Linked DNA regions of Phyllobacterium zundukense. The main gene of each other region encodes a partner of the protein of the gene in region 4 in a complex. Links are inferred from orthologs where the notes say so. Each region holds a gene or a part of one and is shown on either strand. Other genes may lie near its edges. The genes, in order: N8E88_RS21055, accC, accB and accD.

The links.
Region 1: the proteins of accD (region 4) and N8E88_RS21055 are in contact, whole or in part, in a solved structure (PDB 8UXZ), measured with the Escherichia coli proteins. The link is inferred for Phyllobacterium zundukense from one-to-one orthologs.
Region 2: the proteins of accD (region 4) and accC are in contact, whole or in part, in a solved structure (PDB 8UXZ), measured with the Escherichia coli proteins. The link is inferred for Phyllobacterium zundukense from one-to-one orthologs.
Region 3: the proteins of accD (region 4) and accB are in contact, whole or in part, in a solved structure (PDB 8UXZ), measured with the Escherichia coli proteins. The link is inferred for Phyllobacterium zundukense from one-to-one orthologs.

The regions. Positions count from the first base shown.
Region 1 is NZ_CP104973.1:1,761,462-1,768,613, forward strand. The notes cover bases 3,006-5,952. They hold N8E88_RS21055 (acetyl-CoA carboxylase carboxyltransferase subunit alpha), read right to left. Parts: upstream 4,983-5,952; coding sequence 4,029-4,982; downstream 3,006-4,028. Other genes in these bases: N8E88_RS21040 (DUF1127 domain-containing protein), read right to left, coding at 3,006-3,097; N8E88_RS21045 (low affinity iron permease family protein), read right to left, coding at 3,268-3,714; N8E88_RS21060 (hypothetical protein), read right to left, coding at 5,122-5,556; xerD (site-specific tyrosine recombinase XerD), read right to left, coding at 5,669-5,952. In the rest of the region: N8E88_RS21025 (LysR family transcriptional regulator), read right to left, coding at 1-44; N8E88_RS21030 (ring-cleaving dioxygenase), read left to right, coding at 208-1,161; N8E88_RS21035 (VOC family protein), read right to left, coding at 1,200-2,747; more of N8E88_RS21040, read right to left, coding at 2,948-3,005; more of xerD, read right to left, coding at 5,953-6,595; N8E88_RS21070 (histidine kinase), read right to left, coding at 6,600-6,761; N8E88_RS21075 (shikimate kinase), read left to right, coding at 6,904-7,152. UniProt on the Escherichia coli protein: Component of the acetyl coenzyme A carboxylase (ACC) complex. First, biotin carboxylase catalyzes the carboxylation of biotin on its carrier protein (BCCP) and then the CO(2) group is transferred by the carboxyltransferase to acetyl-CoA to form malonyl-CoA.
Region 2 is NZ_CP104973.1:2,886,438-2,893,493, reverse strand. What follows is about bases 1-2,851. They hold accC (acetyl-CoA carboxylase biotin carboxylase subunit), read left to right. Parts: upstream 1-670; coding sequence 671-2,032; downstream 2,033-2,851. Other genes in these bases: N8E88_RS26525 (VOC family protein), read left to right, coding at 2,781-2,851; aat (leucyl/phenylalanyl-tRNA--protein transferase), read left to right, coding at 2,036-2,650; accB (acetyl-CoA carboxylase biotin carboxyl carrier protein), read left to right, coding at 193-660; aroQ (type II 3-dehydroquinate dehydratase), read left to right, coding at 1-156. Also shown: more of N8E88_RS26525, read left to right, coding at 2,852-3,194; N8E88_RS26520 (DUF2155 domain-containing protein), read right to left, coding at 3,213-3,659; N8E88_RS26515 (NADH:ubiquinone oxidoreductase subunit NDUFA12), read right to left, coding at 3,744-4,142; N8E88_RS26510 (GNAT family N-acetyltransferase), read right to left, coding at 4,212-4,694; N8E88_RS26505 (GNAT family N-acetyltransferase), read right to left, coding at 4,691-5,200; Asp-tRNA(Asn)/Glu-tRNA(Gln) amidotransferase subunit GatB, read right to left, coding at 5,201-6,703; N8E88_RS26495 (FadR/GntR family transcriptional regulator), read left to right, coding at 6,857-7,056. UniProt on the Escherichia coli protein: This protein is a component of the acetyl coenzyme A carboxylase complex; first, biotin carboxylase catalyzes the carboxylation of the carrier protein and then the transcarboxylase transfers the carboxyl group to form malonyl-CoA.
Region 3 is NZ_CP104973.1:2,891,568-2,898,725, forward strand. Bases 1-2,953 are described here. They hold accB (acetyl-CoA carboxylase biotin carboxyl carrier protein), read right to left. Parts: upstream 1,735-2,953; coding sequence 1,267-1,734; downstream 1-1,266. Other genes in these bases: accC (acetyl-CoA carboxylase biotin carboxylase subunit), read right to left, coding at 1-1,256; aroQ (type II 3-dehydroquinate dehydratase), read right to left, coding at 1,771-2,214; N8E88_RS26550 (DsbA family protein), read right to left, coding at 2,341-2,953. Outside these bases: more of N8E88_RS26550, read right to left, coding at 2,954-3,138; N8E88_RS26555 (M48 family metalloprotease), read right to left, coding at 3,188-4,573; N8E88_RS26560 (Rne/Rng family ribonuclease), read right to left, coding at 4,905-7,158. UniProt on the Escherichia coli protein: This protein is a component of the acetyl coenzyme A carboxylase complex; first, biotin carboxylase catalyzes the carboxylation of the carrier protein and then the transcarboxylase transfers the carboxyl group to form malonyl-CoA.
Region 4 is NZ_CP104973.1:1,068,428-1,075,602, reverse strand. The notes cover bases 1-2,970. They hold accD (acetyl-CoA carboxylase, carboxyltransferase subunit beta), read right to left. Parts: upstream 1,961-2,970; coding sequence 1,040-1,960; downstream 1-1,039. Other genes in these bases: trpB (tryptophan synthase subunit beta), read right to left, coding at 2,844-2,970; trpA (tryptophan synthase subunit alpha), read right to left, coding at 2,002-2,841; N8E88_RS17605 (bifunctional folylpolyglutamate synthase/dihydrofolate synthase), read right to left, coding at 1-1,009. Also shown: more of trpB, read right to left, coding at 2,971-4,094; N8E88_RS17585 (phosphoribosylanthranilate isomerase), read right to left, coding at 4,151-4,810; N8E88_RS17580 (YdcF family protein), read right to left, coding at 4,869-5,510; N8E88_RS17575 (M48 family metallopeptidase), read right to left, coding at 5,510-6,268; N8E88_RS17570 (DUF2852 domain-containing protein), read right to left, coding at 6,499-6,942; N8E88_RS17565 (benzoate/H(+) symporter BenE family transporter), read right to left, coding at 7,050-7,175.

The DNA.
Region 1 (7,152 bases), 690 kb from region 4 along the record:
ATTACGTCGAGAAAAGTGAGAAGATCGTCGAAACGCCATTTCATTGTTTGGTTATAGTGGACGTTAGGCCGATTTGAAACACCCGTATCTCTCCTTCGTTCGTTTTGGTCGAACATAAGTTGCAGAGATCCACTCTTTATCGGCGGCCAGACAACGCAGATATTCACGCCAACGGCGATTATGCCCGAACTAATTCAGGAGGCTTCGATGACCTTACAACTGACAGGTATTCATCATTTGACTGCGATAACGGCAAATGCGCCAGAAAACCTGCGATTCTATACGCAAACGCTCGGTCTGCGACTGGTCAAGAAAACCGTCAATCAAGACGACACTAGCGCCTATCACCTCTTCTATGCAGATGGAGAGGCAGCGCCCGGCACCGATCTCACGTTCTTCGACTGGCCAGTTGGGCCCGAAAGCCGCGGTACGCACAGTATTTCACGTACAGGTTTGCGTGTCGGCAGTAAGGCAAGTCTGCAATGGTGGAAAGCTCGCTTCTCCGAACTTGGCGTAAAGTCTGGTGATATTGCTGAAATCGGTGGCTACGACTCGCTCGATTTTGAAGATGGCGAAGGACAACGGCTCCGGCTCATCAATGATGGCGGCGCTGGAGCGTCGCACCCGTGGGACAGAAGCCCTGTTCCGGCCGAGCATCAGATCCGTGGGCTCGGCCCGATCACCCTCAGCGTGCCCGATATTACCAACACGGAAGCGATCCTTCTTCATGTGATGAACATGCGCAAGGTCAACACTTACCCATCGCCGGATGGTGCCGGGCATGTTCATGTGTTTGCAATGGGCGAGGGTGGCCCCGCGGCCGAACTGCATGTGGCCGTTCAACCAGATCTTCCGGCTGCAAGGCAGGGTGCCGGTGCTGTGCATCACGTCGCGTTTCGCGCGCCGGATGTGCAGCAATTGCATGAATGGACCGAACGCCTGAACGAATTCCGGATGCCCTCGAGCGGTGAGGTGGAGCGCTACTACTTCCGCTCGCTGTACTTCCGCGAACCGAACGGCATTTTATTCGAAATCGCCACGGATGGTCCGGGCTTCACGGTCGATGAGCCCTTGGAGACTCTCGGGGAGGGCTTGTCGTTGCCGCCATTCCTTGAAGGCAAGCGCGCTTCGATCGAAGCAGGGCTCAAGCCGCTGTCGTAATGAAATTGAACAGGCCGGAGAAACTTCGGCCTTTTCTTTTATGCAGTCAGCCATTCCTGGACCACATCGATATCGAGCGGTCCGATTTCATGATCGGCGGACACGGCCTTCACTGTAATATCGGCTCCGGCACTCCGCAGTTCCGCCTCAAGCGCAGGCGCATGCGCTCCAAACAGATCGTGGTCACCGGTGATTGCAAGGACTTCCACCTCACGAAGATCGGCCTTGGGTGTATCCTCAAGCACCTTGGTCGCGCGCAACAGAACTGCATTGCGGATAATGCCCGGATACAGTTGCATCATTGCAGCGAGAAGGTTCGCGCCGTTGGAATAGCCTAAGAAAGTAGTTCGTTGGAAATCCAGGCCGTAGGCCTCGACAGCACCCTCTATAAACGCGGCAAGTGCTTCGGCTTCCGAACGAATGTCCTTTTGATCAAAGCTCAGCGGTCCAAAGCGCCGGAACCAGCGGGCCGAACCCTCTTCCGTGCTGCGTCCGCGTAAACCAATCAAGCTTGCAAACGGCGCAACCTTCGAGGCGAACGGCATAAGGCTGGTCTCGTTGCCGCCCGTCCCGTGCAAGAGGATCAGTGTTTGCCCAATGGTGATTTCCGGGATGTGGACCCGGTGAATGAACGGAAGTTCGCGATAGATGAAACGCTCCTCTTTCGGCAGGCCAAATTGCGGCAGCATTACTTTCAGGTTTTCAGCTTCCTCAGCAAAATGCGGCGGGATAAACAGCCGGGTGCCAAGCTTTTCAGGGGTTTCGTCGATCAGCATGCCGGGGCCGTCGGTAGCCATTTCGAGCAGGGTGCCGCCAGGCTCGCGCACGTAGATAGAATGGAAATATTTCCGGTCATGCAGTGCTGTTGCCGTCATTCCGCGTGCTACCAAGCGATCATACGTTGCCGTTACAGTGGGGATGTCCACAGCGCGAAAAGCAATATGGTCGATGGTGCCGGTTCCGGGTGCCGAGCCCCAGAACCCAGTTGCATCGCGAACGTCGATGCAATCGCCGGACGTTGAAACCATTCTTGTAATCGTTTCAGTTTGCCCGCCTGAAATGTAAGAAAAATAATCTGCAAGGAATGTGCACGTTTCCTGCGGTTTTTCGGTCAGAATCGTCGCGCCGCGGATGTATTTTATCGTATCAGATGCAGGAATTTCGCCACCAACCCAGAGATCGCCGGCCTTTACGGCCTGAGTTCCCACGAGCTTCACGATCACACCGTCGGGATCATGCAAACGCAGCACCGGTTCACCGAATTCCTGTACTGGTCCTGAGGTAGCAACGTTGAATAGCAAGGCACGTGTCAGCCAGAAGCCAATACTATCCGGGGCAATAGCGAGCGAGACTTCGCTTGGCTGCCCGTATCCAACTCGGCCCGGCGAACCATCTTCCCATACGAGAAAGGTAATCAGAGAGCCTGGATTGCCTGACGCGTCCCCATAAAGGAGATGGAGCTGGGTTGCGTCTTCATAACCGCCCGTGCGCTTGACAAGGCGCAGACCGAGGAAGCCAGCATAAAAATCGACATTTGCCTGAACCTTCCGCGTGATCAGGGTGATGTGGTGGATGCCGCCTGTCATGAGTATCTCCCGGCCTGTCAATATTTGACTGTTACGGAGTAGAAAGCAGGGATGCAACGCCTAGAAGAACATCTCCAAAAAACAACACCCACCGCGGGAGGAGCGGTGGGTGCTACTTGTAAAGATCAGCTGGGAGGAGACTGATCTCTAGACCATCCGTGACTTGGGAGGAGAACGTCCCGGAGGTTGATCGAATTTACTTACTGAGCCGAAGCGGCTTTCTTGGCAACGAAAGAGATATCGCCGCGGGAAATGCCAAGGTCATTCAGTTCACGTGCAGACAGGCGGTTCAGTTCCGTGACAGTGTCACGATAGCGGCGCCAGTTATTGTAAGAGCGGATCAGGTTCATTTCACTCACCTTGTAAGTTCTTGTTTGTTTGATCATTTTTCGATCATGCTGCTCATATAGTAGACAGCCTGCCAAACTTGCAGTGACAAGTTTGCATAGCTGCTCTGCAACGAAATGAGGGGTTGACCAAGAGAGCTGATGAGAAAACGGGAAGCTTTCTCCGGTTGAAATCAGGCTTGTGTTTTTGCTTTAGATTTTGGCGTTTTGGATGGTCGACGCGGCTGGGTTGATTTGTCTGTCTTCCGTTCCGCCAACAGCTTGTTGGCCTTTTTTGCAGCCGCTTCGCATCGCTCGCGAAATTGTTCCACTTCTTCTTCCGGCAGGTGCTCGATACCAATAAAGGCATTCCTGGCTTTGCCAACACGAACCAGCTCATCGAGTTTCGCCTGGATGGCTACGCTATCGCGATTTTGCGTGTTCTGGATGAGAAAGACCATCAGGAAGGTGATGATGGTTGTGCCGGTATTGATGATGAGCTGCCATGTGTCGGAAAAGCCGAAGATAGGACCTGTGACGGCCCAAGTAATTACGATCAGACAACACAAAACGAAGGTTAGTGGTTTGCCAGCTGCGAGCGCAACGTGATTGGCGATCCGCGTAAACAATTTGCCAAACATGATGTCCTCCTCCTGAAAAGCAGCGAGGAGATAACTTGATGCCGCGTGAAATGTTCCACGAAGCGCTGCGAAGTACCAAGGGCTATTGGATCGAGAAGACGGTTGAGAAATGGCGCGCCCGAAAGGATTCGAACCTCTGACCCCCAGATTCGTAGTCTGGTGCTCTATCCAGCTGAGCTACGGGCGCGTGCCACAAATGCGCGTTAGTCTGCGCAGCGCGGTTGGTAATCGGTTGAGCTATGAATTGCAAGCTGCTTCGCTCAAAAAACCGCAACTATTTTCACATGGAATGTTGGCTGCGGTTTCTTTGGAGGCTAAAGACTACGGCCGATGGCCAGATATTTATCGCGCCGGTCTTGTCTCAACATGTCACGATCCATGTTGCCCATGGATTTGAGAGCAACATTGATAATGTTGCCTGTTGCCTCGATCGCTGCATCCTTGCCGCGGTGCGCGCCACCCATGGGTTCGGGAATGATGCCATCGATGATCTTCAGTTCATAAAGATCCTGCGCGGTGATACGCATCGAAGTCGCGGCATCCTTAGCCCGGGTGGAATCGTGCCAGAGAATGGACGCTGCGCCCTCCGGTGAAATCACCGAGTAGATGGAATGTTCGAGCATGTAGACACGGTTGGCTGTGGCGATCGCGATCGCTCCGCCGGACCCTCCTTCTCCGATGATAACCGAGACGATCGGCACTTTCAGATTGAGACAAGCGGCAGTCGAACGGGCAATGGCCTCGGCTTGTCCGCGTTCTTCCGCCGCGATTCCCGGAAAGGCACCCGCCGTATCGACGAGCGTAATCACCGGCAAGTCGAAACGGTCGGCCAGATCCATGATGCGCACGGCCTTGCGATAGCCTTCAGGCATGGCCATGCCGAAATTGTGTTTGAGGCGTGTCTTGGTGTCGTTGCCCTTTTCCTGTCCGATAACGGCGACGGCTTGACCATTGAAGCGTGCGAGACCGGCCTGGACGGCGTCATCGTCCGCATAGTTGCGGTCACCTGCCAGTGGCGTGAAATCGGTGAAGAGCTTGGAGATATAATCCACACAGTGAGGGCGATCCGGATGACGCGCAATCTGCGCCTTCTGCCAGGGGGTGAGCTTGCGGTAGAGATCGCGCAACGCCTCGGCGGACCTTTTCTCCAACCGTACGATCTCGTCATTGGTGTCGAGAGCATCGCCTTCCTCGGCAAGCTTTTTCAACTCGAGAATCTTGCCGTCGAGATCAGCAACCGGCTTTTCAAAGTCAAGGTAGTTGTACATGGACGAGGGGTCTGCCTGCAAAACGGTGGGTTTTTCACGACCTAACTGGCTGTTGCCGAGGCGCATGTCAAGGAAGCAAGGTTGAGATCATGCGTTGGTGGCGCATGTTACAGAGGGAATTCCGGCAAAGGGATGGTGGTTATTTGGCGGGGCTCTTGCGTTTCGCCGGCTTGGCGGAGTTTGAGCGTCTTGCGCGTTTTGGAGTCTTGGTGCGCTGCCAACCGATCCATCTGCCTTCGCCTTCATAGTTGTGAAAGCCGCCAGCTGCTGCGATCAGCCCCTGCCGCACTTCGTCTAAATCGAGCCCTGGCATATTTTGCAGGAGAACTGGCGGCAGGTGATCGATGTCGAGCCAAGTCTGGTCAAAATAGATGTGTTCCGGACCGCTTTCGCCAGTTACAGCAAAGAACCAGCGGCCTTCCATGACATCGCCGAACCAGGGATCAGGAAACAGGGAAGGCGCGAAGTCAAATCCAAATGCGGTTACTTCATCCCAGCGCCAGCTTTGCCGCCAATTCATCGTGCGGGTCAAATGGCTGGAGCGGCTGAATCCCGTTTTGTCAAAATGGATCACCTCGCTGTCGGGTTCGACAGACGATGACTCTGACCCGTATAACAATCTCTTCAACAGCCGCCACATGGCCGGTCCGCCAGTTTGCTGGCCCACTCCATCGGTGGGCCAGCATTTAGTCTGCCAGAGGGTGATGCTCCGTGACAAGCTGATGCAGCCGCTCTTCCATCACATGTGTGTAAATTTGCGTCGTCGAAATATCCGAATGGCCGAGTAATTGCTGCACAGCACGCAGATCCGCACCGTTTTGCAAGAGATGGCTGGCAAAGGCATGACGCAAAACATGGGGCGATATCGCCGATGTTTTGAGGCCCGCCCGCGCGGCAAGCCCCTTCAGTTCCCGTGCGAACACCTGTCGTGCCAGAAAGCCGCTTTCCGATATGGCGGGGAACAGCCAGACACTGGCGGAAAGACTAGGCAATGCGTCACGCACCGCCAGATATTTTGCCATTGCGTTGCGCGCCTTGCCGGATAAAGGGACGACACGGTCCTTCGAGCCCTTGCCTCGGACCATGAGGAATCGATTGTCTGAGCGTGCGACCGTTACCGGAAGGCCAACAAGTTCAGAAACACGCAGGCCTGTTGCATAAAGAATTTCGAGCAGCGCATGCAGTCGTAGCGCCTGGAGATGAACGGCACTCGATGATTTTGCGTCGAAGGTCTCGACCTCAGCGCGGGAAAGCAGTTTTTCCACATCCGACTCGCTCAGGATTTTTGGCAGGGCGCGGTCCTTTTTCGGCGTGTCCAGCGTGCTGGTCGGATCGTCGGTGCGAATATTCTCCATGTAGAGAAAGCGGAAGAACTGGCGCAGGGCCGAAAGCCGCCGTGCCTGGGATGTGGCTGCGTAGCCCCGTCCGGCAATGTCGTCGAGATAGGACCGAATTGTTCCGGGTTCTGCAAAGGTCAATTGGATACCTGTTGCAACGCTGAACCCTGCAGCATCTTCCAGATCCCGGCGATACGAATCCAGTGTGTTTTGTGCGGCCCCGCGTTCGGCGCTCATCATTTCAAGGAAGGTCTCTATGGCTGCTGCTGCTCGCATCGGCTTATTTCGGTCTATCCGGTTTCGGATTGAGCTTTTCAGAGGGAATGCGAATAGTCATTTCCGTCTGCGTGGGATGCACGAAAGTCACCAGCGCAACCATGCCGGCATAGATGAGCCCCGCGAGAATCGCGAGAATGATGATCAATCGTGTAAGCGTCGGCATTTTCTATTTGAATCGCCTTTGTCGGCTTTGGTGCTTGGTTCCATAATCCTGCAGCTCAAACCCTTATGATTTGATGAAGCTTGAGTCTTCTAACGCCATAGTTTGCTTGACGACAGCACGGTTTTCCTGTCGAAACGCAATTATGAATATGACTGAAGACACAGTTGGGGCAGCCGAGATTGCGGAGCTTGCCAAATCCATCAGAGAGCGCCTCGGACATCGGTCCATCGTGCTTATCGGACTGATGGGCGCAGGCAAATCCACAGTCGGCAAAAAACTTGCGTCACTGGTCGAACTGCCGTTCTTCGACGCTGACAACGAGATCGAAAAAGTCTCGACCATGACTATTCCAGAACTTTTCGAAGCCTATGGAGAAGCCGAATTTCGGGAC
Region 2 (7,056 bases), 1.8 Mb from region 4 along the record:
CTGGTGGAGGTTCATCTCTCCAATATTCACGCGCGCGAGTCATTTCGCCATCACTCCTACGTTTCCCCTTTGGCTAAAGGGGTGATATGTGGCTTCGGGGTCGATGGCTACGTGATGGGCCTGCGCGCACTCGTCAAGCTGGCAGCGTCTGAGTAGCGGACCGCCAAACAGGTATAAGGGGCTTGAAAAAGCATGGCTAACAGAACCACCGGGATCGACAAGGTCATGATCCGCGATCTCGCGGAAATCCTGAACGAGACCGACCTCACGGATATCGAGATCGAGCAGGGAGACCTTCGCATTCGCGTATCGCGGCAGATAACGATGCAGGCCGCAGCCCCGGTCTATGCCCAGGCCCCGGCAGGTGCCGCTCCCGCCCCTGTGGCAGCGGTTGTTCCGGTCGCGTCTGCTGTCGCCGATCCCTCGAAGAATGCTATTCCTTCGCCGATGGTTGGAACCGTGTATCTTTCCCCCGCGCCTGGTGCCCGCGCCTTTATCGAGGTTGGATCACAGGTCAAGGAAGGTCAGACGCTTCTGATCATCGAAGCCATGAAGACGATGAACCAGATTCCGTCTCCACGTTCTGGTACCGTTACCGCCATCCTCGTCACAGACAGCCAACCCGTCGAATATGGTGAGTTCTTGGTTGTGATCGAGTAGCGAGAGCATGATGTTTCAAAAAATACTCATAGCCAATCGCGGCGAGATTGCCCTGCGCGTCCTGCGCGCCTGCAAGGAGCTCGGCATCCAGACGGTCGCGGTTCACTCGACCGCCGACGCCGACGCCATGCATGTGCGACTTGCCGACGAAAGCGTTTGCATTGGACCGCCCCCTTCCCGCGACAGCTATCTGAATATCCATCAGATCGTTGCGGCCTGCGAAATCACCGGCGCCGATGCGATCCATCCAGGTTACGGTTTCCTGTCTGAGAACGCCAAGTTCGCCGAGATCCTCGAAGCGCACAATATTACATTCATCGGCCCGACTGCCGCGCATATCCGCATCATGGGCGACAAGATCGAAGCCAAGCGCACCGCAAAACGGCTCGGCATTCCCGTCGTTCCGGGTTCAGATGGCGGCGTCACCGACGATAAGGAAGCGGCGCGCATCTGTGCCGAAATCGGTTACCCGGTCATCATCAAGGCTTCGGCAGGCGGCGGCGGTCGCGGCATGAAGGTCGCGATGAACGAAGACGAGCTTTCGGTTGCACTGTCAACCGCTCGCACCGAGGCCGGTGCTGCCTTTGGCGACGATGCCGTCTATATCGAAAAATATCTCCAGCAGCCGCGCCACATCGAAGTTCAGGTCATGGGCGATGGCTTTGGCAAGGCCGTCCATCTCGGTGAACGCGATTGTTCGTTGCAGCGCCGGCACCAGAAGGTCTGGGAAGAAGCCAACTCGCCTGCCCTCAATTCGGATGAGCGCGAGCGCATCGGCATGATCTGCGCCAATGCCATGGCCGACATGGGTTATCGCGGTGCCGGCACCATCGAGTTCCTTTACGAGAATGGCGAGTTCTATTTCATCGAAATGAACACCCGTCTTCAGGTCGAACATCCCGTAACCGAGGCGATAACCGGCATCGATCTTGTGCACGAGCAGATTCGCGTTGCCTCCGGCGGCGGACTATCGGTGACACAGGAGGATATTCGCTTCTCCGGCCATGCCATCGAATGTCGCATCAATGCGGAAGATCCGCGGACATTTACGCCCTCACCGGGTACGATCACCCATTGGCATACGCCGGGGGGCCTTGGCATTCGCGTCGATTCAGGCGTCTATACGGGCTACAAGATCCCGCCCTATTATGACAGCCTTATCGGCAAGCTCATCGTCCACGGCCGCAACCGCGTCGAATGCATGATGCGCTTGCGCCGGGCGCTCGATGAGTTCGTTGTCGACGGTATCAAGACCACGCTGCCGCTGTTTCAGGATCTGATCAATAATCCTGACATTGCCAATGGCGATTATGATATCCATTGGCTGGAACATTATCTGGCTGGTGACGCAGCAGACGCTGCAGAAGAATAAGGCATGACGGGTAAGAACCCGCAAGAAGCATTCAGAATAGACCCCGAATTGTTGCTGCGCGCCTATGCAACCGGGGTTTTTCCCATGGCCGAAGAGGCGGACAATCCCGAAATCTTCTGGGTACGTCCGGAAAAGCGCGGCGTCCTCCCCTTTGAGAATTTCCATGTCTCGCGCAGCCTGCGCAAGAAGGTGCGCCAAGGCCGTTTCGACATTCGCTACGATACGGATTTCGCGGGTGTTATTGCCGGCTGTGCCAGTGGCAGCGGTGAACGCGCCCGCACATGGATCAATCGCCCGATACGCGAAGCCTATGGCAGACTGTTCGATCTCGGCTATTGCCACACGGTCGAAGCCTGGCGCGATGGAAACCTTGTTGGCGGCCTTTACGGGATCGCGCTGGGATCGGCATTTTTCGGTGAAAGCATGTTCTCACGCGAGCGGGATGCTTCGAAAGTCTGCCTCGTCCATCTGGTTGGTCATCTGATCGAAAAAAATTTCACGCTGCTCGACACCCAATTCACCACCAATCATCTGGAAACCTTCGGCGCGGTTGAAGTTCCCCGGCGCCAATACCAGAAGATGCTGGAAAATGCTTTGGCACAGCCGGCCGAGTTCTAAAAACCGTCGCAGATCCGTTGTATGGTCGGAACCCGACCAATGTTCAAACATTTTCGAGAAGAATGTCGGGGAGCTGGATTTCCGTTCGTCCTTGGAACGGAACAACTTGAAAACCACAAGGAGAGCTATCGTGAGACTCAATGCTTATTTGAACTTCGACGGTCAATGTGAGGAAGCGTTCAAATTTTACGAGAAAGTGCTGGGCGGAAAGATCGAGTTCATGGTCCGCTATGACGAGATGCCCGAAGGCAACACGTCGGCGCCGGAACTGGCCAAGAATATCATGCATGTCAGCATGAAAGTCGGGGATACGATGCTGATGGGATCGGATGCACCGCCGCCTTATTTTCAGAAGGCACAGGGCATGACCGTGAGCATCAACACGGATACGCCAGATGAAGCAGACCGTGTGTTTGCCGAACTCTCTGAAGGCGCGACCAGCATCATGATGCCGATAGGAGAAACATCTTGGGCTCAACGCTTTGCGATGTTCGTCGATCGCTACGGTACACCCTGGATGATCAACTGCTCGAAGCCAATGTAGGCTATTAGCTTTGCTGAACTAGTTCTGGGTTCCGCCCGTCTGGGCGGCATCCGGAGCCGGAACATCCGACTTCTGTTTGCAAGCCTTTAACCACACATCGTACACCGGGTGCTCGACCGCATTGAGGCCGGGGCTGTCGGCAAACATCCAGCCGGAAAAGATCTTGCGGATTTTGCGGTCCAGCGTTATCTCGTCGACTTCGACGAACGTATCTGTCTTCGGCGTCTCCGTGTCGGGACGCGTGTAGCAGACATGCGGCGTCAATTGCAGGGCGCCGAACTGTACCGTTTCGTTGATGTAGACGTCGAAAGTGGTGATTCGTCCGGTGATCTTGTCGAGGCCGGAAAAGACAGCGATCGGATTTGAAATTTTCTCGGTCGATTGGGCCGATGCGCCTGAGACAGCACCGCATAGACCAGCAGCGATCAGCCCGACGGCAAAAGAGCGAATTTTCCGACTGATCATGTCATTTCCGGTTTCAGTGCGCGCACGAGAGGATTTCGATTCCAGCCTGTCGATAAAGAGCAAATGTGGCAGAAGAAGACCCGACTAGGCGCCCGGTGTCCAGGCATCGTAATCGCCGGTCACGGTCGGCCGGTTGTCGCCATGCGCAATCGAGCCCTGCGGTCGATAGGCAGCGGCGGAACCGGTGAGATTTGCCTGGTGATTCTTTTCCCAAGGATACGGCTTATAATTTTCTTGCGAAGGTGCAGTGTCAACCCTGTGGTGTATCCAGCCATGCCAGCCGGCAGGGATAGCTGAAGCTTCCGCATAACCGTTGTAGATTACCCAGCGCCGCTTGCGCCCTTCCGAATCGAAGGTGCCCTCGTAATAGACGTTGCCGAACTGATCTTCGCCAACTTTCGTGCCTTTGCGCCATGTGAAGAAGCGGGTACCGAGTGTCGGTCCATTCCACCACGTGAAAAACTGGGTCATGAAGGTCTTCATAGCAATCCTGCTTTGTCCATAACGCTTGAGACTGTTTGGTATGGCCGTATCATTGCCCGATAGCAAGGGTCAAGTTGACGCTACAGCCAACCGCATTTTGAATCCGGCATGGCTCTTCTCGAAACCAAGGCGCTCGTAAAAACGGTGGGCATCCTGCCGCTTGGCATTCGATGTCAGCTGCACCAGCGCAATGTCGCGCTCGCGCGCAACATCTAGGCAATGCTGGATCAACTTCGCACCAATTCCCTTGCCACGCATGTCGGCTCGCGTCTGCACCGCCTCGATAACCATGCGCTTCGTCCCCCGGCCCGTGAGTGAAGTGATGAAGGTTACCTGCGCTGTTGCGACCACCTCATCGCTGACAACACCCACAAAAAGTAGATCGTTTGGACTGGCTTCGATTGCGGCAAAGGCACCTGCATACAGCGGCACCGCCGAGGAATCGGTTGTATCGCCGTGACCACCGATCGGATCATCTGCAAACAGCGCAATCAGTGCTCGCAGGTCATCGATCGTTGCCTGCCGGAACGTCACATCAATTTCTGCCGTCACGGTGCGAGCTCAAATCCAGTCAGGGATTTCTCCAGCACAACCACGGAAATACCCGAATTCGGCTCACCCCAGTTTTCGATCCGGTTGTTCGTACGCTCGGATCCCCTGCTTTCATAAAAGCTCAGAGCCCTTTGATTCGCTTCGATAACTTCGAGCTGCAGCGCGTAGACACCGGGAAAGGCACTCTCCATTTCCGCCAGCAGCAACGAACCCACACCCTTCTTCTGATGTTCCGGATGCACATAGAGCTGGTTGAGGATCGAGAGCTTGTGATCCTTCTGCGACGCGTAGGCCATTCCCATGATATCGGCGCCATCATCGGCAATGATGAATTCCGAATAGGGTTTTGCCAATTGCTTCTTCAACGCATCGAGCGAATGATATCGATCGGTGATCGCCTTCACTTTTTCGACGCCGTAAACATCGTCATAGGTCGCGTGCCAGGTCAGGGCGAGCATGTCACGCACCGCGTCCAGATCTTCCTTCGTTGCGCTGCGAACCCACATCTATTCGGTGATCCCGAGTTTTGCCTTGACCATGTCGCTGAGAACCTGAGGATTGGCCTTGCCGCCCGTCGATTTCATCACCTGTCCGACGAACCAGCCGGCTAGGCTTGGCTTTGCCTTGGCCTGCTCGACCTTGTCGGGGTTGGCGGCGATGACATCATCGATGGCCTTTTCGATCGCGGCGGTATCCGTGACCTGCTTCATGCCCCGGCTTTCGACCAACTCGCGGGGATCGCCACCTTCATTCCAGATGATCTCGAAAAGATCCTTGGCGATCTTGCCTGAAATCGTGCCTTCCCTGATCAAATCGATTACGGCGCCGAGCTGTTCCGGCGACACAGGCGATTCCTCTATGCCCTTGCCTGCCTTATTCAGGGCGCCGAGCAGATCATTGATCACCCAGTTGGCGGAAAGCTTGCCATCGCGGCCCTTGGCGACAGCCTCGTAATAATCGGCAATCGCCTTCTCCGTGACGAGGATCGATGCATCATAGACCGAGAGCGCCAGCTCCGAGACGAGGCGCGCCTTCTTGTCGTCCGGCAGTTCCGGCAGATCATCCGCGAGAGCGGTGACAAAGGCCTGCTCGATTTCCAGTGGCAGGAGATCCGGATCAGGAAAATAGCGATAGTCATGCGCCTCTTCCTTGGAGCGCATCGAACGTGTCTCGCCTTTTACCGGATCGAACAGCCGCGTTTCCTGATCGATGGAGCCGCCATCTTCAAGGATGGCGATCTGGCGCCGCGCCTCATACTCAATGGCTTGGCCGACGAAGCGGATCGAGTTTACGTTTTTGATTTCGCAGCGTGTGCCGAATTCACCGCCGGGCTTACGCACCGAGACGTTGACGTCGGCGCGCATCGAGCCCTCGTCCATATTGCCGTCACAGGTACCGAGATAACGTACGATCGTGCGCAGCTTGGTGAGGTATGCCTTCGCTTCATCGGAGGAACGCATGTCCGGCTTCGAGACGATCTCCATCAGCGCCACGCCGGACCGGTTCAGATCCACATAGGACATCGTCGGATTCTGGTCATGCAGCGATTTGCCGGCGTCCTGCTCAAGATGCAGACGCTCGATGCCGATTTCGATGTCCTCGAACTCGCCCTTTTTATCCGGACCGACCGAGATGATCATCTTGCCCTCGCCGACGATAGGCTGCTTGAACTGGGATATCTGGTAGCCCTGCGGCAGATCTGGATAGAAATAGTTCTTGCGGTCGAAAACCGACTTCAGGTTGATCTGCGCCTTGAGGCCAAGCCCTGTACGGATTGCCTGGCGCACGCACCATTCATTGATCACCGGCAGCATTCCCGGCATCGCGGCATCGACGAGCGACACATTCTCGTTAGGCTCGGCGCCGAAAATCGTCGATGCACCGGAAAACAATTTCGAATTGGAGGTGACCTGCGCATGGACTTCCATGCCGACGACGATCTCCCAATCGCCTGTGGCACCTGAAACAAAACGCTTGGGTTCCGGCGTACGCGTATCAACGAGAGTCATGCTGGTGTGTAATTCCTGGCTAAATATCTGTCCTTATTGGCTAGTGCAATCTGTTGCATGAGGCAAGTGTTTCTCCATTCTGATGCGATCGGATTGACATGGCGACGACGAAAGTATTCATTAAGTCATCAGATGACTTTAGGAGTTGTCCTCATGCAGCCCGCCATGCGTACCAATCTTGCAGATACTGCGATTCAAAATATTCGTGCTGAAATCACCGCCAGCCGCTGGCAGATCGGAGAGCGCATCCCGAATGAGGCGACGCTTGCCGACATGCTGGGCGTCAGTCGCGGCACCGTGCGGGAAGCCGTTCGCGTCCTCGTTTCTCAGGGCATCCTTGAAACCAGACAGGG
Region 3 (7,158 bases), 1.8 Mb from region 4 along the record:
AGCGGCAGCGTGGTCTTGATACCGTCGACAACGAACTCATCGAGCGCCCGGCGCAAGCGCATCATGCATTCGACGCGGTTGCGGCCGTGGACGATGAGCTTGCCGATAAGGCTGTCATAATAGGGCGGGATCTTGTAGCCCGTATAGACGCCTGAATCGACGCGAATGCCAAGGCCCCCCGGCGTATGCCAATGGGTGATCGTACCCGGTGAGGGCGTAAATGTCCGCGGATCTTCCGCATTGATGCGACATTCGATGGCATGGCCGGAGAAGCGAATATCCTCCTGTGTCACCGATAGTCCGCCGCCGGAGGCAACGCGAATCTGCTCGTGCACAAGATCGATGCCGGTTATCGCCTCGGTTACGGGATGTTCGACCTGAAGACGGGTGTTCATTTCGATGAAATAGAACTCGCCATTCTCGTAAAGGAACTCGATGGTGCCGGCACCGCGATAACCCATGTCGGCCATGGCATTGGCGCAGATCATGCCGATGCGCTCGCGCTCATCCGAATTGAGGGCAGGCGAGTTGGCTTCTTCCCAGACCTTCTGGTGCCGGCGCTGCAACGAACAATCGCGTTCACCGAGATGGACGGCCTTGCCAAAGCCATCGCCCATGACCTGAACTTCGATGTGGCGCGGCTGCTGGAGATATTTTTCGATATAGACGGCATCGTCGCCAAAGGCAGCACCGGCCTCGGTGCGAGCGGTTGACAGTGCAACCGAAAGCTCGTCTTCGTTCATCGCGACCTTCATGCCGCGACCGCCGCCGCCTGCCGAAGCCTTGATGATGACCGGGTAACCGATTTCGGCACAGATGCGCGCCGCTTCCTTATCGTCGGTGACGCCGCCATCTGAACCCGGAACGACGGGAATGCCGAGCCGTTTTGCGGTGCGCTTGGCTTCGATCTTGTCGCCCATGATGCGGATATGCGCGGCAGTCGGGCCGATGAATGTAATATTGTGCGCTTCGAGGATCTCGGCGAACTTGGCGTTCTCAGACAGGAAACCGTAACCTGGATGGATCGCATCGGCGCCGGTGATTTCGCAGGCCGCAACGATCTGATGGATATTCAGATAGCTGTCGCGGGAAGGGGGCGGTCCAATGCAAACGCTTTCGTCGGCAAGTCGCACATGCATGGCGTCGGCGTCGGCGGTCGAGTGAACCGCGACCGTCTGGATGCCGAGCTCCTTGCAGGCGCGCAGGACGCGCAGGGCAATCTCGCCGCGATTGGCTATGAGTATTTTTTGAAACATCATGCTCTCGCTACTCGATCACAACCAAGAACTCACCATATTCGACGGGTTGGCTGTCTGTGACGAGGATGGCGGTAACGGTACCAGAACGTGGAGACGGAATCTGGTTCATCGTCTTCATGGCTTCGATGATCAGAAGCGTCTGACCTTCCTTGACCTGTGATCCAACCTCGATAAAGGCGCGGGCACCAGGCGCGGGGGAAAGATACACGGTTCCAACCATCGGCGAAGGAATAGCATTCTTCGAGGGATCGGCGACAGCAGACGCGACCGGAACAACCGCTGCCACAGGGGCGGGAGCGGCACCTGCCGGGGCCTGGGCATAGACCGGGGCTGCGGCCTGCATCGTTATCTGCCGCGATACGCGAATGCGAAGGTCTCCCTGCTCGATCTCGATATCCGTGAGGTCGGTCTCGTTCAGGATTTCCGCGAGATCGCGGATCATGACCTTGTCGATCCCGGTGGTTCTGTTAGCCATGCTTTTTCAAGCCCCTTATACCTGTTTGGCGGTCCGCTACTCAGACGCTGCCAGCTTGACGAGTGCGCGCAGGCCCATCACGTAGCCATCGACCCCGAAGCCACATATCACCCCTTTAGCCAAAGGGGAAACGTAGGAGTGATGGCGAAATGACTCGCGCGCGTGAATATTGGAGAGATGAACCTCCACCAGCGTGACGGCGGCAGCGCGGATGGCATCATGCAATGCGATAGATGTATGCGTGTAGGCGGCAGGATTGATCAGCACCAATGCCTTTTGCTCGCCTGCCTCCTGAATCCAGGTGACCAGATCACCCTCATGATTGGACTGGCGAAAGACAATGTCGACGCCTAGGCTATCACCTTCGGCACGGCACAGAGCTTCGATATCGCTCAATGTCGCAGCGCCATATATTCCCGGCTCGCGCTTACCAAGCATATTCAGGTTCGGGCCGTTAAGGATAAAGATTTGCTGTTTCATGATTTACCGGATGGTTTCGCGAAATCGTGGTCCCATATAGACGGCTTATCGGCAAGCGAAAAGCCTGCAAAGCACCCTTATTGCTTGTCCACAAAGGGTTTTGCCAAGCAAAAGTAAATATTCAGGCTATTTGTTGCGAATATGGCTGATCTTTTCGGCGAGGACATCCGCACCAAGCGCGCCGGGCACGACTTCATTACCCACGACATAGGACGGGGTGCCGGTAATGCTCAGGCTATTTGCCAGTTCGAAGTTTTCGTTGAAAGCCTTGGTGACTTCGGGAGATAGCATTTTCTCGCGGATTTGGGCTTCGTTTGCGCCCAGTTTGATCGCAATAGCCATCGCCGACGCTTCGGTTGCGCGTCCTTCGCCACCGAGGAGATCACGGTGGAACTCCAGATATTTGTCTGGCATGAGCGCTTTGAACGCCTTGGCGACGATATGCGCGCGTGTTGAGTCCGCACCAAGGATCGGGAACTCTTTCATCACGAAACGAAGGTTCGGATCGCTTTTCAGCAGGGCGTCCATGTCCGGCAATGCTTTTTTGCAATAGCCGCAATTATAGTCGAAGAATTCAACGATCGTGACATCGCCTTTCGGATTGCCGAAGACCGCATCCATCGGCGATTGAAATATCTTGTCCCTGTTTTCGCTGATAACTTCTGTTGAAGCTTCCTTTTGCGCGGCTTCCTGCTTGGCAGTGAGAGCGGTCTGGACCTCGATCATGACCTCGGGATTATTGATCAGATAATTGCGCACAATCCCTTCAATTTCTGCTCTGTCGGTCGTGGACGCTGCGGTTGAAGACATCTCCGGCACAGCACTGGCGACAACGACATCAGACCGGCCAGCCTGATAGCCAAGGGCGAGGGCGGCAACGCCAACGAGGCCGGCGGCGGCACCGATCAGGGCGACTTTTGTCATGATGAACTGTCCTTTTTTCAAATTCTGTTGGAACGCGTGTTGCCGCGTCTCACTTGCGCTTTGCATTGATGATGTCTTGGGCCTGTATCCACTCGGGCGTGCCGTTTTTCAAGCCACGCTGCGCACGAATGGCAAAGATTTGTGCGTCCTGGATCTTGCCTGAATAATATTTCTGTTCCGCGCTGGCGAGATCGGACCTGACCATGTCGCCCGTCTGAGCATAGGCTTGGGCCAAATAGCCATAACCTGACGGATATTCACGATCGCTGGCAATTCCAGCCTTGATTTCCTTTATGGACGCCTTGAGATTATCCGGCGTGCCCGACAGCATGAGAGCCCGCCCATAACTCATGCGGATCAAACTGGATTTGCGCGGATCGAGCGCGTTTGCCTTCTGAAAGGCCTTTGCCGCGTCGCTCGCCTTGTTCTGCTTCAACAGGATCTCGCCTCTGATCTCCTGGAAATAGGGGTTCTTCGGTTGTTCCTTGATCAACACGTCGATCTTTGAAAGCGCGGACTGGGAGGAGCCGTTAAGATAGGTTGCAATGGCATCGCCGTAGCGCGCACCGATATTGCGCGGATCCTTGCGGAAGGTCTGCAATACACTTGCACCGCCGCCAGTATAGGCGGCAATCTTGCCGCGCATCATGTCATGACGTTGCTGCAGCGCCGGATTATCCAGCTTGTCATAATAAGGACTGGCGTGAGCGAGAACTTCAAGGTTTGCGATACGTTCCCGTGGCATCGGGTGGCTGATCCGGTATGGGTCGACGCTGGTTCCCGTCAATGCGAGCGCATTGGAGAAGCGCTCGAACGTGGTGAGCATGCCTTTGGCCGATTGTCCCGTGCTTGCGAGATAGGTGATGGCTGAACGGTCCGCGGCCATTTCTTCGGAGCGTTGATAGTTGAGCAGGTTGCGCATGGCGGCTTCGGGACCGCTCATCGCAATACCCATACCTGCTTTCGATAGGCCGCTCGCTCCGCCTGCGGCGCCACCGACGACAGCGCCGATACCAAGCAGGCTTGTAACAACGGCCAGAGTCTTCGCAGCGGCCAGTTGTTCACGCAGCTTGAATTCGTGACCACCGGCAAGGTGACCCGTTTCATGTGCGAGAACGCCGATGATTTCATTGGGCGTCTGCGCCTGGAGCAGGGCACCTGTATTGATAAAGATGCGCCTGCCGTCGACGAAGGCATTGAAGCTGTTGTTGTTGACCAGAACTATCCTGATCGCGTTTCTGGAGAGGCCTGCGGTTTTGATGATCGGGCTCGCATAGTCTGTGACCAGCGCCTCGATTTCGGCATCGCGTACGATCGGTACGGATGATGACTGGGCAGTGGCAGACACGGTTTGCGCTACGCACAGTGCACCGGCGGCCCCTGCAACAATCGCACCACGCACAAAATTAGCTATTGGTTGAAATAAACCAGTCATTTGAAATGCTACCATACCTATTCGTACCGAAATCGATGTTTGAAAGAAAGTAAGCTTATTGGAAGCTCCGTGAATTGTGAAAAGCCAGTTAGCAACAAAATTGTGCGTGGTTCGCCCTTCGACAAGCTCAGGATAGAGCTCACCATGAGGGAGGTGGATTATTTACATAAGTAATTACCAACATGGCAGCACTTGGCTCCCCGCAACCCACCTACCTCCCTCATGGTGAGCTTGTCGAACCACGCACAGCAGTATTGCCAACTATAGGACGACAAAGAAAAACCGGCGATACACCGGTTTTTCCAAATCACTTTTTAAAGTTCAGCGCTTTTCAAAAGAAGCCTTTCTTCTGCCACCAGCCCTTTTTGGCCGGTTCAACTTCGGACTTCTTCTCTTTGCCGGTTGAGGTGACGACAGGCGTGCTGGACTCAACCACTTTGGGCGCTGGTGCCGGTGTAGATTCTACCGCGGGCTCAACCTTTGCCTCTACCGGTTCAACAGTGGCCGCTGGCTCCGAGGCCTCGGTTACAACGGGCGCATCGGCTTTTTTCGCCGATTTACGCGGGGCGCGTTTGGGCTTTACAGGGGCTTCGGGTTCCGCTTCGGCTAGAACTTCTGCGACGGCGATCTCGGCGGCTTCGATTGCCGCCTTGGAGCGCGATCTGCGTTTTACCGGCTTCTTTGCAAGGATATCGTCGATTGCCACAGGTTCTTCAGCAGAAAGCACCTCAGCCGTCGCTGGCACTGAAGCAGCTTCAGCTGCATCGGCGATCGCCTCGATCGTCTTCGGCTTGGAGAAATCGGGCAATGGGATCGACACGAACACAGGCTCGGCATCCGGCACGGCTCTGGCAGTTACGCGATTTTCTGCATCGTCGCCGTCATCGAAGCGCTTGTTCTTCCGCCCGCCGCGGCGTCCCCGCCGGCGCTTCTTGCGCCGTTCGTTTTCCTCTTCGCGCGCCTTGGTTGCCGCTGCGTCTTCGCCTTCGACCGCTGGCTGGTCGGCGTCATCGTCATCGCTAATGACCTGCTGGCCATGCTCGACACCTGCCGATTCCTGGCGATCGCGACCACCGCGCCGCCGCCGCTTGCGCTTGCGTTTGCGCGATGCGTCGTCATTGTCAGCGCTCCGTGCGGTCTCGCTGGTCTGCACCTCGGCGCCGTCATCATCCGCATCTTCGATGACCGGATCGCTTTCGTCGAAATCATCGGCGATGCCGAGAGTTGGTGTCTCGGTCAACGGAACGATCGGGCCAAGGGCTATCGAGCCCTTGTCGATGGCGAAGTGCTGGGCGCCAACGCTGTCGTCGGCTTCAATGCTGATGGTCAGGCCAAAACGTGCTTCGAGATCGGCGAGGTTCTGGCGCTTGTGATTGAGAACATAGAGCGCAGTCGCGACAGTCGTGCGAACAATGATGTTATTCTGCGAATGACGGAGCAGATATTCCTCGATCGAGCGCATGACGTGCAGCGCGACAGAGGAGGCGGAGCGTACGTGTCCTGTGCCACCGCAAACTGCGCAAACCTGGGTCGTTGATTCCAGAACGCTGGCGCGGATGCGCTGACGCGACATTTCAAGCAGGCCGAAATGGGAAATGCGGCCGACCTGGATGCGGGCCCGATCATCTTTCAGACAATCCTTCATCCGCTTTTCCACCGCCCGGTTGTTGCGGTTTTCTTCCATGTCGATGAAGTCGATGACAATCAGGCCGGCAAGATCGCGCAGACGCAACTGACGCGCGATTTCATCTGCCGCTTCAAGATTTGTCTGCAAAGCAGTGTCTTCAATGGAATGTTCGCGCGTCGAGCGTCCGGAGTTGACGTCTATTGCAACCAGCGCTTCGGTCTGGTTGATTATGATATAGCCGCCGGACTTCAAGGTCACTTGCGGCTGCAGCATGCGATCGAGTTGTGCCTCGATGCCATTGCGCGCGAAGATCGGAGTCAGTTCGCGGTAGGGCTGAACGACTTTCGCGTGGCTCGGCATGAGCATGCGCATAAAGTCCTTGGCCTCGCGATAGCCTTCTTCACCGGCAACTGCAATTTCCGTGATGTCCTTGTTGTAAAGGTCGCGGATCGAACGCTTGATCAGGCTGCCTTCCTCATAAACGAGAGTCGGTGCAGACGATGCAAGTGTAAGGCTGCGAACATTCTCCCACAGCCGCATCAGATATTCGTAGTCGCGCTTGACTTCCGGCTTGGTGCGCATGGCGCCGGCGGTGCGCAGGATCACGCCCATGCCTTTCGGCACTTCGAGATCCTTGACGATGTCCTTCAGGCGCTTGCGATCCTGGATGCTGGTGATCTTGCGCGAAATACCGCCGCCACGTGCGGTGTTTGGCATCAAGACTGAATACCGACCGGCGAGCGAGAGATAGGTCGTGAGGGCTGCACCCTTGTTGCCGCGTTCTTCCTTGACCACCTGAACGAGCAGGATCTGACGGCGCTTGATGACGTCCTGAATATTGTACTGACGGCGCTGGAACCGCTGATGCGTCGGAACTTCTTCCATCGCATCTTCAGCACCGACCGATTCGACTTCATCGAGTTCGTCGTGGACCTCGTCTTTGTCCTCGTTCGAGCGA
Region 4 (7,175 bases):
TGCGATCCTCCAATGTGGCAACGGCCTCGGCGATCACCAGCCCCGCTCCGGGGTTGTGTCCGCCATCAAGCCAGATTTCCGAACCCGGAACTGCCATTTCCACCAGCTTGCCCCTGATGAGCCGCTGCATCCGGGCGGGCCACTCGACGTTTGCCATCGCCCGTTCGACGGCCTGTTCCGGCACCTTGAAGCCGGCAGTTCTGACCGCCTGAATTGCTGCAGCAGCGTTCGCCAGCTGGTGGCGGCCGAGCAGTGCCGGCAAAGGAAGGTCCATCAATCCCTTATTGTCCTGATAGACCATGCGCCCGCGTTCTTCGAAACTGAGAAAATCTTGGCCATAAACCGTAAAGGGGCAATCGCGGCGTTCGGCGGTCTCGATCAGCACCATGCGGACGGCTTCTTCTTCCTGGGCTCCGATGACAACAGGGCAACGCGGCTTGATGATGCCGGCTTTTTCCGCTGCAATCAGTTCCACACGGTCGCCGAGATAGGGCTGGTGATCGAGCGAAATGGGCATGATGACGCTGACAGCCGGCTCGGGAATGACATTCGTCGCATCGAACCGCCCGCCAAGGCCAACTTCGAGGATGACAGCATCCGCCGGGTGTTCTGAAAACAAAACGAAAGTGACCGCGGTAAGTATCTCGAAGACGGTGATTGCCTGTCCGGCATTGGCGTCGGCAACACGCTTGACCGCATCCGCCAGCACATCATCGTCGACGATCTTGCCGCCGCCGGGCGCGCCAATCCGGTAGCGCTCATGCCAGCGCACGAGATGTGGCGAGGTGTGGACGTGCACCGTGTAGCCTGCGGCTTCAAGCAGCGCCCGCGAGAAGGCAACGGCAGAACCCTTGCCATTGGTGCCAGCAACGTGGATTACCGGCGGTATCCGCAGCTGCGGATTGCCCAGTGTGTCCAATAGGCGCGTTATACGGCCGAGAGACAGATCGAAGCCCTTGGGGTGAAGCCCGAGTAGCCGGTCGATCTCTTGTTCAGCGCGCGACGGCATTGCACAGCCAATTCGAAAAGCAGGTAGGCATCAAGCTTGGGTTTCGGCCGGCACCGGCAGTACAGCCGGTTCAATCGGGTGTTCTTCCGCAATTTCAGTGGCTGCTTCACCCATCAGCATTTTCAGCAACCGGGCGATGGTTGCTTTCAATTCCGGCCGCGGAACGACCATATCCACCATACCATGCGTCTTCAGATATTCGGCACGTTGGAACCCTTCGGGCAATTTTTCTCGGATGGTCTGTTCAATGACACGCTGCCCGGCGAAGCCAATCAATGCACCGGGTTCGGCGATGTGGATATCACCAAGCATTGCGTAAGAGGCGGAAACGCCGCCTGTCGTCGGATTGGTCAGGACAACGATGTAAGGCAGACCAGCTTCTTTCAGCATTTCGACGGCAACTGTCGTGCGCGGCAACTGCATCAGGGAAAGAATTCCCTCCTGCATGCGAGCACCGCCGGACGCAGCGAAAAGCACCAGCGGTTTCTTTTGGGCGATCGCGGTTTCGAAACCTTTGATGATCGCCTCGCCCGCCGCCATGCCGAGCGAACCGCCCATGAAACTGAAGTCATGGATGGTCACGACGATCGGCAGTCCCTCGATCGTGCCCAGCGCGTTGATGATGGCATCATCCTGGCCGGTCTTGGTGCGGTGTTCCTTCAGACGGTCGACGTAACGCTTTTCATCGCGGAATTTCAACGGATCTGTCGCGACTTTGGGCTGTTCCAGCACTTCAAAGACGCCGTCGTCGAAAAAGAACTTCAACCGGTCCTTTGCGGGAATACGCATATGATGCCCGGACGTTGGCACGACCCACTGGTTCTTTTCCAGATCAGTGTGGAAAACCATTTCGCCGGATTCGGGATCCTTGATCCAGAGATTCTCCGGCATTTCACGGCGACCAAGCATCGAATTGATCTTGGGCCGAACGTAATTCGTGATCCAGTTCATGATCGGTCCTGTTCTTCTAGCAAACGGTTGATTTAGGAGCTTTACTCGGCCGCCGCAAGACTTGACGCCCGCACACCGCTGGAAAGGCCTTTGACCATCGTGGCAACGGCTTCGGCGGGATCTGCCACCAAAGAACCGTCGGGATTGATCGTGTTGGCAACAGCATTGACGATCGCCGTACCGACGACAACGCCGTCGGCGGCGGAGCCGATTACCTTCGCCTGCTCAGCGGTCTTGACGCCGAAGCCGACGACGACCGGCAAGTCCGTATGCTTCTTGATCCGCTCGACAGCGGCCGCAACCCTGCTGGTATCAGGCAAAGCCGATCCCGTAATGCCGTTCATCGACACGTAATAGACAAAGCCCGACGTGTTCTGCAGGACCTTCGGCAGCCGCTTGTCATCAGTTGTTGGCGTCGCGAGGCGAATGAAATTGATTCCGGCCTTGATGGCGGGAATACAGAGTTCTTCATCCATTTCCGGTGGCAAATCGACAATGATCAGGCCATCGATGCCAGAGGCGACGGCGTCCACAAGGAAACGGTCGACGCCGTAAATGTAGATCGGGTTGTAATATCCCATCAGCACGATCGGCGTCGTATCGTCGGTTTGCCGAAAGCGCGCGGCGAGATCGAGTGTTTTCGTCAGCGACATGCCCTTTTTCAGGGCGCGCAAACCGGCGGCCTGAATGGCAGGTCCATCCGCCATGGGGTCGGAGAATGGCACACCGAGTTCAATGATGTCGGAACCTGCGCCGGGCAGCCCCTTCATGATCTTCAACGATGTGTCGAAGTCCGGATCGCCACCCATGAAATAGGTCACGAGTGCCGGACGCCCTTCAGCTTTGAGCGCTGCGAATTTTCTGTCGATACGCGTCTTCATGATCAGATGTCCATCCCTAGAAGCTGCCCGACCGTGTGCACATCCTTGTCGCCGCGGCCTGAGAGGTTGACGATCATGATCTTGTCCTGTGCCATCTTAGGCGCGATTTTGACCGCATGGGCGATAGCATGGGCGGATTCCAGTGCAGGAATTATGCCTTCGGTGCGGGTTGTCAGGGTGAAAGCTTCGAGAGCTTCATCGTCGAGTATCGGTACATAGGAAACGCGGCCCGTATCGCGCAACCATGAATGCTCGGGCCCGACGCCGGGGTAATCGAGACCGGCCGAAACCGAGTGACCGTCGAGGATCTGGCCGTCCTTGTTCTGCAGGAGATAGGTACGGTTGCCATGCAAGACGCCGGGGCGCCCCGCGCTCATCGAAGCGCAATGTTCTTCGCCATCGAGCCCGCGACCGCCAGCTTCGATGCCGATGATCTCGACGCTCTTGTCGTCAAGGAAGGGATGGAAAAGACCAATTGCGTTGGACCCGCCGCCAACGGCAGCAATGATGGTGTCCGGCAGACGTCCCTCGCGCTCGAGGATTTGCTCGCGGGCTTCAGTCCCGATGACCGACTGGAAATCCCTCACCATCTCCGGATAGGGATGCGGGCCCGCGGCGGTACCGATCAGGTAATACGTATCCTCGACATTGGAGACCCAGTCGCGCAGGGCCTCGTTCATTGCATCCTTCAGCGTGCCATGGCCGGATGATACGGGCTTGACCTCGGCGCCAAGCAATTTCATGCGAAACACATTGGGCTTCTGCCGCTCGACGTCAGTCGCGCCCATATAGACCACACAGGGCAGGCCGAACCGGGCGGACACCGTGGCCGATGCGACGCCGTGCTGGCCGGCGCCCGTCTCCGCGATGATGCGCGTCTTGCCCATACGCTTTGCCAGCAGGATCTGGCCGAGGCAATTGTTGATCTTGTGGCTGCCCGTATGATTCAGGTCTTCGCGCTTGAAATAGATCTTGGCGCCGCCGTCGAGGCCCTGATCCTTGGCCAACTGGCGCACATGTTTTGTCAGGCCCTCGGCGTAGTACAGCTTGGAGGGTCGTCCGGCGTAATGGGTCGACAGGGCCTGAAGCTCTGCTTTGAACGACGGATCGTTCTTCGCGTCTTCATAGGCCTGCTGCAGTTCAAGGATCAGCGGCATCAGGGTCTCGGCAACAAAACGTCCGCCGAAAATGCCGAACATGCCCTCCTCGTCAGGGCCTGTCTTGAATGAATTGGGTTCAACCACGGTGTTCACTGCATCACTCCGTTCTTGAGGTCCTGTCGCTTTATTGAAACGACCGCCTCTGATATTCAGGCCGCATCAGCGCTTTTGGCAGCGCGCACAGCCCGGAAAAAATCCTTGATCAGGCCAACATCCTTCACGCCCGGTGCAGACTCGACGCCGGAAGAAATGTCGATGCCTCGTGCATTCGTCGCCCGCAGCGCCTCGCCGATATTACGCGCGTTGAGACCACCGGAAAGCATGTAATCGGTAGAGGCGTCAAGCTCACTCAGCACCTCCCAGTCAAAAGAAACACCGTTTCCGCCTGGAAGCTCCGATCCCTTTGGTGGTTTGGCGTCAAAAAGGAAGCGGTCGGCCATGCCGATATACGGCTTGATCTGTTCAAGGTCGCCGCGTTCGCGCAAGGCAAGTGCCTTCATGACCGGCAAGCCATAACGGGCCTTGATTTCCGCAACCCGGGTGACGCTCTCATCGCCGTGCAATTGGAGCATGTCCGGCTGCATCGCAGCAACAATACCGTCGAGCGTGACGTCATCCGGATCGACAGTCACAGCGACTGCTATCGCGCGCCCCTTGGCAGCCTTACGCAGACGGCCAGCCTCGCCTGGATCGACATAGCGGGGGCTTTTCGGAAAGAAAATGAAGCCGATATGAGAGGCGCCGCCGTCCAGCGCCGCAGCCACTGCTTCGTCGGTTTTCAACCCGCATATCTTGATATCAAGGCTCATAAGCCGCCACTCGCATGAAAATGCGTCAAAGTCGAGGATTTTGCGCATTGATCAATGGTTAGAGATGGTGGTGATAGCCTTCTTTAACAAGGAAATCGAACGCATCCGCGACAGATGCAGGGATGGATTGCGCTATCTGGAAGCCTTTCGACGGATAGTCGCGTATTCGCTGTACGTCGCCAACCATTTCGTGGACGAACATTTCAAACGGGTAGGCTTCGATAGGTTGTTCTTCGAAGGGCGTCATCGGTGCAGTGACAAGTGCCGATACTTCGGGCCATTGTGCCCGGACCGTCGCATAGGCGCGGCGCTGGGTCTGGGGCTTGGTGACAATGATGATGCGACCAACCTGGCCCTTCGCCATTGCACGTGAAAAGAGGATGTTCTCCCCGATATTGGTGGCTTGCGGTTCGATCAGGATCGCGTCCGCAGGAACAAACCGTTCCTTGGCACGCCTGGCAAACGCTTCAGCTTCACTGCCATCGAATAGATTGTTGGTCCAATTGCCGGTTTTGCCGGTAAAGAGAATTTTTTTGGCCAGGCGCTGGTGAAACAGCTCGGCGCAACGATCGGCGACGCGCAAGTCGTAGCTGCCGAGACCAATGATCACATCGACCTCGGACAATTCGTCATATATCAGATGAAAATTCCACAGCGTTCTTGCCGCCTGCAAAACGGCAGGTGAAGAAGCGCGTTCCATCAGCTGAAATCGATAGCCTGCAAGGCGCTGCCATTGCGTTTCAGCCAGGCTTTGCAGCGCTCCGTGTCGGGGCAAAGCTCGCAGCACAATTTCCAGAATTTCGGACCGTGGTTCATCTCTTTCAAATGGGCCACTTCATGTGCGACGAGATAGTCGATAACCGGCGGCGGCGCCATCATGATGCGCCAGGAAAAAGATAACGTACCGTCCGATGTGCATGAGCCCCAGCGGCTTTTTGTATCTTTCAGGCGGACAGCCTTTGCGCGCCGCCCAACGGTTGTCGTGTGACGGGCGACGAGCATTTCCAGATCGCGTCGCGCCTCGCGTTTCAAGAAGTCACCAACGCGCCTGGCGAGATGTGGACGATCGCCATAGACGATCAGCCTCGGCCCTTCGGCTCCGTTTTCCTGCCGCACAGTTCCACGCTTTGCCGGTTCGTGAACGATGAGATGCGGCACGCCGCGCACGGGGACCTTCACGCCCGGGCGTACGTTCGGTTGATCCGGCATCTTCGCAATGCGGGTCTCGATCCAGCCTTCGTGACGGGCGAGAAATTTTTCGACCTCGCGCGTAGGCATGCCCGGTGGCACGGTCATGCGCAGACCCTTGCCCCCCGGGTCTATGCGCAGTGTCAACCGCGTCGCCCGCGGATTTTCCATTACCAGCAGCGGCAGGACACGGCCCGCGACCTCATAACTCCGCTCGGCTTTAAGCGTCGCGGATTTTTTCGGCGGGCTGCGGAACAGGGACAGGATCATAGTGATGACAATAAATGATTCGGTTACAAAATCCTTGTGCTTGGTTCGACAAGCTCACCATGAGGTAGATTCGGTGATTGCAGGGTGAGAAGACCTGCAACGTTGACGATGATCCGTGCAACCCACAAATCCCCTCATGGTGAACTTGTCGAACCACGCACAGCATAGTTGCAAAAACAGAAAAAAAACAACGGCACCGGGATTGATGCGGTGCCGTTGCAGGTTCGGAATTATTCCTGATCAGTATCGGGAACGGAACCCGAAGGTTTCTTTGGCGCAGCGTTCCGCTCAGCCATGAAACGATCGAACTCTTCCCGGTCCTTGGCGCGCCGGAGTTCGCGGGCATAGTCTTCGAATTCGGTTCGCATCTCTTCGAGCTTGCGGCGTTCTTCGTCGAGCCGCTCCAGTTCCTTCTCGCGCCACTCGTCAAAGGCGATATTACCCGTGCCGAATGGGCCGCGGCCGAAATGCTGAGAACGGCGGCTTCGGCGGAACGCACCGCAAACATTGTCAGCCGCATTGTTCATTTCGTGCTTGAAACCGCCGAAACGGTTGCCCCAGACAATGTAGGCAAGCATGGCCAAACCGAGAGGCCAGAACAACATGAATCCGATAATCATCAGAGCGATGGTCGCCGGAGACCAGCCTGGACGGATTAAAGCAGAGGTGTTCATCTAAAGCCCTTCCCTATCAAGAAAGCCCGGCCCCTATTGGCCGATTGATATCGACATGGGAAAGACTTTGCGGCTTTTCAAGAAACTGTGATTTCAAATGCTCCAAATCACTGAAATACGAAACGTTTCTTTGCGTAGTCGATGGCTATGACGAGAAGTCCAGCCACGAGGGCCCAAAAGGCTGCGCCGATCCCCGCAATGGTAATTCCGGAGGCCGTGACGGCAAAGGTAAC